Regions from separate parts of the Micromonospora sp. DT31 genome, predicted to be linked through region 1. Evidence: riboswitches for the same ligand, from Rfam matches in the RefSeq annotation. Region 1 holds a riboswitch; the other holds the start of a gene.
The links. A riboswitch is a leader RNA that binds a small molecule or an ion and turns the genes downstream of it on or off. The one in region 1 is predicted to bind ZMP and ZTP.
Positions count from the first base shown of each region.

Region 2: linked by a shared signal. The riboswitch ahead of ACLQ2X_RS03085 (bifunctional 5,10-methylenetetrahydrofolate dehydrogenase/5,10-methenyltetrahydrofolate cyclohydrolase) and the one ahead of ACLQ2X_RS01905 (glycine hydroxymethyltransferase) in region 1 are both predicted to bind ZMP and ZTP.

Region 1 covers NZ_JBNCKZ010000001.1:446,572-451,879, forward strand. The annotation lists gene ACLQ2X_RS01895 (PLP-dependent aminotransferase family protein) at 1-1,204, shown strand, start outside; gene ACLQ2X_RS01900 (hypothetical protein) at 1,275-1,526, shown strand; gene ACLQ2X_RS01905 (glycine hydroxymethyltransferase) at 1,599-3,035, opposite strand; ZMP/ZTP riboswitch at 3,054-3,143, opposite strand; gene ACLQ2X_RS01910 (SDR family NAD(P)-dependent oxidoreductase) at 3,257-4,063, shown strand; gene ACLQ2X_RS01915 (hemerythrin domain-containing protein) at 4,131-4,631, opposite strand; gene ACLQ2X_RS01920 (S8 family peptidase) at 4,740-5,308, opposite strand, start outside.
Region 2 covers NZ_JBNCKZ010000001.1:691,080-696,387, forward strand. The annotation lists gene ACLQ2X_RS03060 (MarR family winged helix-turn-helix transcriptional regulator) at 1-257, shown strand, start outside; gene def (peptide deformylase) at 268-777, shown strand; gene ACLQ2X_RS03070 (GNAT family N-acetyltransferase) at 757-1,572, opposite strand; gene ACLQ2X_RS03075 (sulfite exporter TauE/SafE family protein) at 1,557-2,339, opposite strand; gene ACLQ2X_RS03080 (endonuclease/exonuclease/phosphatase family protein) at 2,506-3,285, shown strand; gene ACLQ2X_RS03085 (bifunctional 5,10-methylenetetrahydrofolate dehydrogenase/5,10-methenyltetrahydrofolate cyclohydrolase) at 3,296-4,177, opposite strand; ZMP/ZTP riboswitch at 4,191-4,272, opposite strand; gene ACLQ2X_RS03090 (hypothetical protein) at 4,270-4,491, opposite strand; gene ACLQ2X_RS03095 (hypothetical protein) at 4,473-5,294, opposite strand.

The DNA of each region.
Region 1 (5,308 bases):
GTCGCTGGCGGCCGGGCGGCCGTACGAGGAGTTCTTCGACTCCACGCTGCTGCACGCGCACCTGGACCGCTTCCGCCGGCACCTGGACGAGGACCTGGGGCTCGACCGGGTCCAGGTGGACCGGATGCTGTTGCAGTACGGCCGGACCAAGGGCATCGTGCACCATCTGGTCGCCCGCAATCTCGCCGTCGACGAGGGGCTCACCGTCGACCCGGAGTCCATCGTGGTGACGGTGGGCTGCCAGGAGGCGATGTTCCTGGTCCTGCGCGCGTTGCGGGCCCGGCCGGCCGACGTGCTGTTCGCGGTCGCGCCCACCTATGTCGGGCTCACCGGGGCGGCCCGCCTGGTCGACATGCCGGTGCGGCCGGTGGCCGGCGGCCCCGACGGGGTCGACCTGGTCGACCTGCGCGCGCAGGTGCGCGGGGCCCGCGCGGCGGGGCTGCGCCCGCGGGGCTGCTACGTGATGCCGGACTTCGCCAACCCGTCGGGGGTCAGCATGGACACCGGGCAGCGGCGGCGGCTGCTGGAGGTGGCCGCCGAGGAGGACCTGCTGCTGATCGAGGACAATCCGTACGGCCTGTTCCCGGCCGAGGGCACGCCGCGGCGGCCCACGCTCAAGGCGTTGGACACCGACCGACGGGTGATCTACCTGGGTTCGTTCGCCAAGACGGTGTTGCCCGGGGCGCGGGTCGGCTACGTGGTGGCCGACCAGCGGGTGGGCGGCCCGGACGGTGTGGTGGTGCCGCTCGCCGACCACCTCGCGAAGATCAAGAGCATGGTCACGGTGAACACCTCGCCGATCAGTCAGGCGGTGATCGGCGGCGCCCTGCTGGCGCACGACTGTTCGTTGGTGGCCGCGAACGCCCGGGAGCGGGCCGCGTACGCCCGCAACCTGCGCCACCTGGTGGACGGTCTGGCCCGGCGGTTCCCGGCCGGCGGCGCGGTGACCTGGACCGTCCCGGCGGGCGGGTTCTTCGTGGTGGTCAGTGTGCCGTTCCCGGTGGACGACGCGCTGCTGCACCGCTCGGCCGGGGAGTACGGGGTGTTGTGGACGCCGATGGCGCACTTCTACGACGCGGGCACGCCGGTGAACGCGTTGCGACTGTCGGTGAGTGCGGTCACACCGAAGCTGATCGATGTCGGTCTGGACCGGCTCGCCGCGCTGGTCACGGACACCGCCGCGCGTGCCGGCGTGCCGGCCTGACACCGCAGGGGGTCGCGGTCGCGGCACCGCCCGTGTTCTCCGGCCCGCCGGATCCGTTGATAATGGACCGATGGTTGCCTGGGAGTACGCGTTGCTGGTCCGTCGCTATCAGGGGCAGGGGAGGAACTTCCACGTCTCGTTCGTCTGGTACGGCCCGGACGGGTCCCGCACCGACGTGACCGCGTACGGCGACACCGCGGTCGCGCATCTCAACCGGGTCGGCCGGGAGGGCTGGGAGTTGGTCTCCGCCGCCGAGGACGTGAACAACGTGCAGGGCAGCACCGAGGTGCACCGCTACCACCTCAAACGCCCGCTGCGCTGACGCCCGTCCGCCCGTCGGCGCCCCCGTGTGCACGGTGGCGCCGACGTCGTGACAGACCGCAGCGTGGTCGACTCAGCCCAGGTCGACGGCGGGGTAGAGGGGGAACGGGATGAGCAGGTCGGCGGCCTGCTTGCCGACGGACTCGGCCACCGCCGGGTCCAGGACGTACTTCGCCTTCGACGCGGCGCCGTCCGGGCCGGTGCCCGCCGTGGTCCGGCTGAGCACGGTGTGGATCAGCTCGGCGGTGGCGTCCATCTCGGTGGCGCCCAGCCCTCGGGTGGTCAGCGCGGGCGTGCCGATGCGGATGCCGGAGGTGTACCAGGCGCCGTTCGGGTCCTGCGGCACCGAGTTGCGGTTGGTCACGATGCCCGAGTCCAGCAGTGCCTGCTCGGCCTGCCGGCCGGTGAGGCCGTAGCCGGACACGTCGATGAGCACCAGGTGGTTGTCGGTGCCGCCGGTGACCAGCGTGGCCCCCCGCCGCAGCAGCCCGTCGGCGAGCGCCTGGGCGTTGTCCACGATCCGCTGGGCGTAGTCGGCGAAGTCGGGCCGCCGCGCCTCGGCCAGCGCGACCGCCTTGGCGGCCATCACGTGCGGCAGCGGGCCGCCGAGGACCATCGGACAGCCCCGGTCGACCTGGTCGGCCAGTTCCGGCCCGCACAACACCATGCCGCCGCGCGGGCCGCGCAGCGACTTGTGCGTGGTGGTGGTGACGATGTGGGCGTGCGGCACCGGGTCGAAGTCGCCGGTGAAGACCTTGCCGGCGACCAGGCCGGCGAAGTGGGCCATGTCGACCATGAAGGTGGCGCCGACCGAGTCGGCGATCTCCCGCATCACCCGGAAGTTGACCTTGCGCGGGTACGCGGAGTAGCCGGCCACCAGGATCAGCGGCTTGAACTCGCGGGCCGCCTCGGCCACCCGGTCGTAGTCGATCAGGCCGGTGGTCGGGTCGGTGCCGTAGCTGCGCTGGTCGAACATCTTGCCGGAGATGTTCGGCCGGAACCCGTGGGTGAGGTGGCCGCCCGCGTCCAGCGACATGCCCAGCATCCGCTGGTTGCCCAGCTCCCGGCGCAGCGCGAACCAGTCCGCCTCGGTGAGGTCGTTGACCTGGCGGACCTGGGCCCTGCGCAGGGCGGGGGACTCGACCCGGTCGGCCAGGACCGCCCAGAAGGCGACCAGGTTGGCGTCGATGCCGGAGTGCGGCTGCACGTAGGCGTGGGTGGCGCCGAACAGTTCCCGGGCGTGCTCGGCGGCGAGCGCCTCGACGGTGTCGACGTTCTGGCAGCCGGCGTAGAAGCGCCGCCCGATGGTGCCTTCGGCGTACTTGTCGCTGAACCAGTTGCCCATGGCCAGCAGCGTCGCCGGGGAGGCGTAGTTCTCGCTGGCGATGAGCTTGAGCGACTCGCGCTGGTCGGCCAGTTCCGCGGCGATGGCGTCCGCCACCCGTGGCTCGACGCCGCGGATGACCTCCAACGCGCTGCGGAAGGCGGTGGACTCGGCGTTGGGCGACATGCGACCTCCTGGTGACGTGCGGAAGGCCCAGGCGCTCGGCATGCGTCCTCATGACGAGGCCGCTCCCCGATGGTGCTCCATCTCCACGCGCCAGTCACGGCCCGCGCCGATCCTACCGGCCGGGGTGCGGCCGGCGGGGTTGGGCCGCCCGTCGCGGGGCACACCCACCGGGAGGGCAGGCACCGCGAGCGCGGTCCGGCCCCGGGAGAGGAGGCACGAGCATGACCACACCCACCACCGGACGGCCGCTGGCCGTGGTGACCGGCGCGTCCAGCGGCATCGGGTACGAGCTGGCGGCGCAGTTCGTCGAACACGGGTACGACGTGGTGGTCGCCGCCGAGGACGCGGCGATCGAACGGGCGGCCGGGGACCTGCGGCGCGACGGCGGCCCGGAGGTCTACCCGGTCCAGGTGGACCTGGCTACGCCCGAGGGCGTGCAACGGCTCGCCGAGGCGGTGACCGGGCGTGGTCGCCCGGTCGACGCGCTGGCGCTCAACGCCGGCCGCGGCGCGGGCGGGGACTTCGTCGGCGGCACCAACCTCGCCGACGAGCTGACGATCGTCGACCTGAACGTGCGTTCGACGGTGCACCTGGCCAAGCTGCTGCTGCCGGAGATGGTCCGCCGGGGCGCGGGGCGGGTGCTGTTCACGTCCTCCATCGCCGCCACGATGCCCGGCCCGTACCAGGCGGTCTACAACGCCTCGAAGTCGTTCGTGCAGTCCTTCGCCGAGGGGGTGCGCAACGAGCTGAAGGACAGCGGTGTCACGGTGACCGCGCTGATGCCCGGCCCGACCGACACCGAGTTCTTCGACCGGGCCGAGTTGGGGGACACCCGGGTCGGCCAGGGGCCCAAGGACGATCCGCGCACGGTGGCCGCCGACGCGTTCGAGGCGCTGATGAAGGGGGAGCACAAGGTGGCGGCGGGTTCGTTCGTCAACAAGCTGCAGACCGCCGCCGGCAAGATCATTCCAGATCGGCTGAAGGCCGAGCAGCACCGGAAGATGGCCGAGCCCGGCGCCGGAGACTGAGCGCCGGCACGCCGAGCGGGACCCGTCCCCGGGAGGGCGGGTCCCGCTCGGCGTGTGCTGGCGCAGGTCAGGCGACCACGGCGTCCAGCGCCTTCTTCAACGCCTTCGGCGCGGTCGGCGTCTTCGGCGCCGTGGGGCGCAGGTCGAGCATCCGCTGACCGATCTCCTGGAGCTGGTTGCGGCCGAGTGCCTCCCGGACCTTCGGGAACCACTCCTCCTCTTCCTCCTCGACGTGGTGCAGGACGTTCTCGATGAGCACCGTGGTCTTGGCGTTGTACCGCTCGTCGTCGGGGGTCATGGTGGACAGCTCGAAGCAGAGCACGTCCACCACGTGGTGCTCCTCGTACGACTCGAGGATGTCGTCCTCCACGTCGGGCACCAGCTTGCGGACCTCCGGGTACATCACCTCGTTCTCCAGGTAGGTGTGCACCGTCAGAGCTTCGAGGATCCGCTTGACGATCTTCCCGCGTTCGCTCGCCGGCCCCTCCTCGGCCCCCTGGAAGGCCTTGAAGAGACGACGGAACTCCTTGTGGTCCTCCTTGAGCAGGACGATCGCGTCTGTGGACACCGGCTACCTCCCAAATCGGCTGACGATGCCCGGGTACCCGCGTCCTGAACTGGACAAACAGAACGGGCCCGACGTGCTCACGCCGAGCCCGTTCCGTCGGTGTCGCGGCTACTTCACCGCGTTGTACGCGTCGACGACGCCGGCGCCGTAGAAGCTGTTGCGCTTCCCACCGGAGCAGGTGGCGTCATAGGCGTTCGGGCCGGCCGGGATCAGCGGCACCGGGTTGTACACGCCGGACGGGCAGGACTTCGCCACGGCCGTGCGCTCCAGGAACGAGGAGAGCTGGCCGGCGGTCATGCCCGGGTGCGCGGACACCGCGAGCGCGGCCACGCCTGCGGCGTGCGGGCCGGACATCGAGGTGCCCTGCTTGTAGCCCCACCCGTTGGTGCGGGTGGCGGTGTTGAACGTGGTGGACAGGATGCCGTCGGTCGACGTGGAGGTGACACCCCGGGTACGGAACCGGGTGTCGCCGCCGGGCGCGGTCACCTCGACGACGCCCTGGCCGTACGACGAGTAGTAGCTCTTGTCGCCGGTCGGACCGACCGCCGAGACGGTCACCACACCGGGAGCCTCGGCCGGCAGGACGAGGCAGGCGTTGGTGAGGTTCTGCCGGTCCTCCGGGGTGCCGTTGTTCGGGCTGCCCGTGTCAGTGATCTTGTGGGCCAGGTCGTAGTTCG
Region 2 (5,308 bases), 240 kb from region 1:
CCGGCCTCGTCGACCTCACCCCCGGCGCCGACGCCCGCCACCGCATCGTCACCCTCACCGACCGCGCCCACACCCTGCTGCCCGCCGTCGAAGCCGAATGGGCCGCCACCACCACCGCCATCCGCCGCCTCGACACCGAACTGCCCGTGCCCCTGGCCGACGAGCTCCACGCCGTCCTCGCCGCGCTACACCGCCGACCCCTGCGCGACCGCATCACCGACACCGGCCTGCTCCCACCGCCGGTAAGCCACGACTAACCTACCGGGCATGACCATGCGACCGATCCGGATCATCGGCGACCCCGTCCTGCGCACCCCCAGCGAACCCGTCACCAGCTTCGACGCCGACCTGCACGCCCTCGTACAGGACCTGATGGACACCCTGCTCGGCGCACCCGGACGCGCCGGCGTCGCCGCACCCCAGATCGGCGTCAACGCCCAGGTGTTCGTCTACGACGCCGACGGCCACCGCGGCCACCTCATCAACCCCACCCTGGAGACGTCCGACGAACTACAGGACGACGACGAAGGCTGCCTGTCCATCCCCGGCCTCTACTTCCCGACGCCCCGCGCCCTGCACGCCACCGCCCACGGCGTCGACCAGCACGGCCAACCCCGCACCATCACCGGCAGCGGCTTCCTCGCCCGCGCCCTGCAACACGAAACCGACCACCTGCACGGCCGCCTCTACGTCGACACCCTGCGCGGCGACACCCGCCGCCGCGCACTACGGGAAATCCGCGCCGGCCGCTTCGACTCACCCAGCCGCAACCGCTGACCCCACCCGCCGCGTCAACCCGCACTCGGTGAACCCCGCCACCGACGTGAACCCCAACCGCTCGTACAACCGCACCGCCGCCGCGTTGTCCGCCCGCACGTTCAACGTCACATGGTCCACCGACGTGCGCAGCCGCGCGCACAACCCCGCCACCACACCCGCACCCAGACCACGCCCCCGCACATCCGGATGCGTCGTCACATTCCCCAACGCCGCCACCCGCCACCGCGGCGAGAACACATGCACCCCCGCCACCGCCACCAGCCGACCCCGCTCCCGCACCCCCACGTACTGACCCGTCTCCACCATCCGCGGATCGAACCAGTTCCCCGGATACGCCACCGCGTACAACCGCGCCAACTCCGGCAGATCCGCCACCCCCAACGGCTCACCCACCGGCGCCACCGCCGCCAACCGGCCCACATCCGTCAACGCCATCCGGTGATGCGCCGCCGCCTCCGACACCACGTACCAGCGACCCACCGCCGCCTCCAGCCCGGGGGACAGGTGCGCCCACAACCGGGCCGGCAACACCGGCGCCGCCTGCACCAACAGCGCCGACAACTCGGCCACCCGATCCGGCGCCGCGAACGCCAACAACGTCGGCAACTCCACCCCGTGATACAGCAACACCACCTGGTCGCCACGCCGGAACCACGACGTGTACGGCCAGAAGAAATCGTCCAGATCACCCAACTGGTAGGCGTGCAACACCGGATCCCGACCCAACAACCCGGCCAGCACCGCCCGGTCGTGTTCCGCCCGCACCGCCACCGTGATCAGCCCGCCATCCACTGGTCGTAACCCAACCGGGCCACCAACGCCAACACCACCACCAACAGCACCACCCGCACGAACCCCGCACCCCGCCGCAACGCCATCCGCGCCCCCACCATCGCCCCCGCCACATTGCACACCGCCATCGCCGCACCCAACAACCACCACACATGCCCGGTCAACCCGAATACCACCAACGCACCCAGATTCGTGCCCGCGTTGACCACCTTCGCCATCGCCGACGCCCCCACGAAATCCGCACCCAGCAGCGCCGTGAACGCCAACACCAGAAACGTCCCCGTACCCGGCCCGATCAACCCGTCATACAGGGCGATACCCAACCCGGCCACCACCACCGCCACCACCACCCGCGTCGGGGTCCGCCGACCCGGCGACGCCACCACCCCCAACGACGGCCGCACCAGAACGAACACCGCCACCGCCACCAACACCACAAGCACCACCGGCCGGTACGCGCTGCCCGGCACCGAACCCGCCAACGCCGCACCCAACCCCGCCGTCACCACCGCCAACCCCGCCGCCGGACCCGCCACCGCCCAATCAAGCTTCGTCCGCCGCGCATACGTCACCGCCGCCGTCGACGTACCGAAAATCGCCGCCAACTTGTTCGTCCCCAACGCCGTCGCCACCGGCAGCCCCGGCGCCGCCACCAACAACGCCGGCAACAACAACAGACCACCACCACCCACCACGGCGTCCACCCACCCCGCCAGCGCAGCGGCGGCCAACAACGTCGTCAACGACACGGCATCCACCAGCCGCATTCTGCCGACCCGGCCACCAGCGGCAACGCCACCTGTGGCCAGCCTCACCGCTGCCGACGACGCCGCAACCACAACCCCACCGACGCCACCGCCACGAACACCAGCACCGAACAGCACAGAAGTTTCAGCACCCGGCAAGACTCCCACGAAGACGTAGGGTGTCCAGGTGCGCCTGGCCACCTTCAATCTGCTGCACGGCCGATCCCTCACCGACGGACTCGTCGACCCCGACCGGCTCACCGCCGCCGTCACCAGCCTCGACGCCGACATCCTCGCCCTTCAGGAAGTCGACCGCGACCAGACCCGCAGCGGAAAACTCGACCTCACCGCCCTGGCCGCCCGCGCCCTGCACGCCGAGCACCACCGCTTCGCCGCCGCCGTCGTCGGCACCCCCGGCGAACACTTCCGCCCCCTCACCCACGACGACGACGGCCACGGCGAACCCCTCTACGGCATCGGACTCATCAGCCGCCACCCCGTACGCTCCTGGCACGTCACCCGGCTACGCGCCGCGCCCGTCCGCTCACCCATCTACGCACCCGGCCCCACCGGCGGACTCATCCTGCTACGCGACGAACCCCGCGTCGTCCTCGCCGCCGTCCTCGACACCCCCCACGGCACCCTCACCGTCGCCGCCACCCACCTGTCCTTCGTCCCCGGCTGGAACGTCTGGCAACTGCGCCGCGTCGTACGCGCCCTGCGCGCCCTACCCGCCCCGCGCATCCTCCTCGGCGACCTCAACCTCCCCGCCGGACCCGCCGCCGCCCTCACCCGCTGGCGGCCCCTCGCCCGACGCCCCACCTACCCGGCCGGGCAACCCCGCGTCCAACTCGACCACGTCCTCGCCGACCGCCACCGACTCGACCAACTCCCACCCGTCACCGCCGTCCACACCCCCCTGTCCACCATCTCCGACCACCGCCCCCTCGTCGTCGACCTCGGCTGACCACCGCCGATCACCCCAACCCGCACTGCCGACCCGCCGCCTCCACCGCGTTGCGGAACAACATCGCCACGGTCGTCGGACCCACCCCACCCACCCGCGGCGTGATCGCCCCCGCCACCCGCGCACACTCCTCGGCCACATCCGGCAGCAACCGCCGACCCGCGTAACGCACCCCACCACCGACCACCACCGCCCCCGCACGCACATGCTCGGGCCGCACGATCCCCGGCACCCCCGCCGCCGCCACCAGGATCTCCGCCCGCCGCGTGTACCGGGGCCAATCCGCCACCCCGGTGTGCACCACCGTCACCGCCGCGTTCGCCGTCGGCCGCTTCTGCCCCAACAACATCGCCAACGGCCGACCCAACGTGGCACCCCGACCCAGCACCACGACCTCCCGACCCGACACCGGCACACCGTGGAACGCCAACAACGCCTCGATCCCCGCCGGCGTACACGGCAACGGACCCGGCAACCCCAACGCCAACCGGCCCATGTTCACCGGATGCATCCCGTCCACGTCCTTGTCCGGATCCAGCTCCGCCAACGCCCGGTCGTAATCCAGGTGCCCCGGAATCGGATGCTGCACCAACACCCCGTGCACACCGGAATCCGCGTTGAAGTCAGCCACCACCGCACGCAGATCCGCCTGCGACGCCGACGCCGGCAGATGCACGTGCGGCGACGCGAACCCCAACGCCGCCGCCTGCCGAGACTTGATCCGGATGTAACCCCTGCTGGCGTCGTCGTCACCCACCAGCACCGTCGCCAACGCCGGCGTCACCCCCGCCGCGCGCAGCCGCGCCACCGACGCGGCGACCTCCGACAACACCCGCTCCGCCACCGGAGCACCCGGCAACAACCGCGCCGACGAACCTGAAGAAGAAGACATGCGACACCTCGCCCGCGGAGGCCCAGGCGGTCGACCCCCACGACGAGCTCCCCGATGGTTCACCCATCCCCGTGCCGCCAGTCGCGTTCCCCTCACCCTGCCACAGCCCGCGCCACCACCGCATCCACCAACGCCTGCCAACCCGGCAACGCCGCCAACAACCCATCCGCCCGCCGCCGCCGATCCGCCACCGACGCCACCCCGAGATCCGCCAACACCGCCTCGAACGCCGGCCGCAACTCCCGCTCCCGCTGCGGCGCCACCGCCCCCAACACCACATGGCACCGCGCGTACGTCACCACCACCCAGAACATCGCCTCCCGGTGCCGACCCGACGCCACCAACTCCCGGGCACCGTCGAACACCACCGGACGCCCCGCAGCACCCAGATCCGCCCCGAACACGAAACCCTCCCGCGGCAGGCGCCCCACCTCGTCGAACACCACCGCCAACCCGGCCAGATGCTCCCGCACCCGGTCCGCACCCACCCACCACCGTCAAACGTCGCCAACAACTCCGCAAACCGGTCCGCGAACCCGAACCGCTCCAGCACCTGCCCCGCCCGCACGTACCGCCGCCGCACCGTCGGATCCGCCAGAGCCGCCACCGCCGGCCACACCGCCACCAACGACGTCGGAAACGCCCACGCCAACACCTGCTGCGCCACCGGCGCCGACACGTCGAACTCCCGCAACCCGCCCTCGATGCGCCGCCGCACCCCGGCACACCGCCGCCGCACCCACGCCGCATCCGCGAACCCCGCCGCCACCGGCCCCCGCAACGCGGCCAGCCGACCCGTCGGATCCGCGATCACCCCATCGGTACGGAACATCGGCGCGAACACCCACGACCCCAACACGTCCTCCGGGCCACCCAGATCCGCCCACGTCACCTCGCTGACCTCCAGCAGCACCCCACGACGGACGAACTTGCCCACCTTCACACCGGGGGAGCGGCGCACCAGCAGCACATCCACATCCGACGACGACGGCAGCACCGCCTCATCCAGCATCCCCACCGTCGACCCGCTGAAGAACGCCCCCTCGACCGACGGATCGGCGCGCATCCGCTCCCGCACCCAGTCGACCGCCACCGCCCGCGCCGCACCCACCCGCATCCACCCGATGCTGC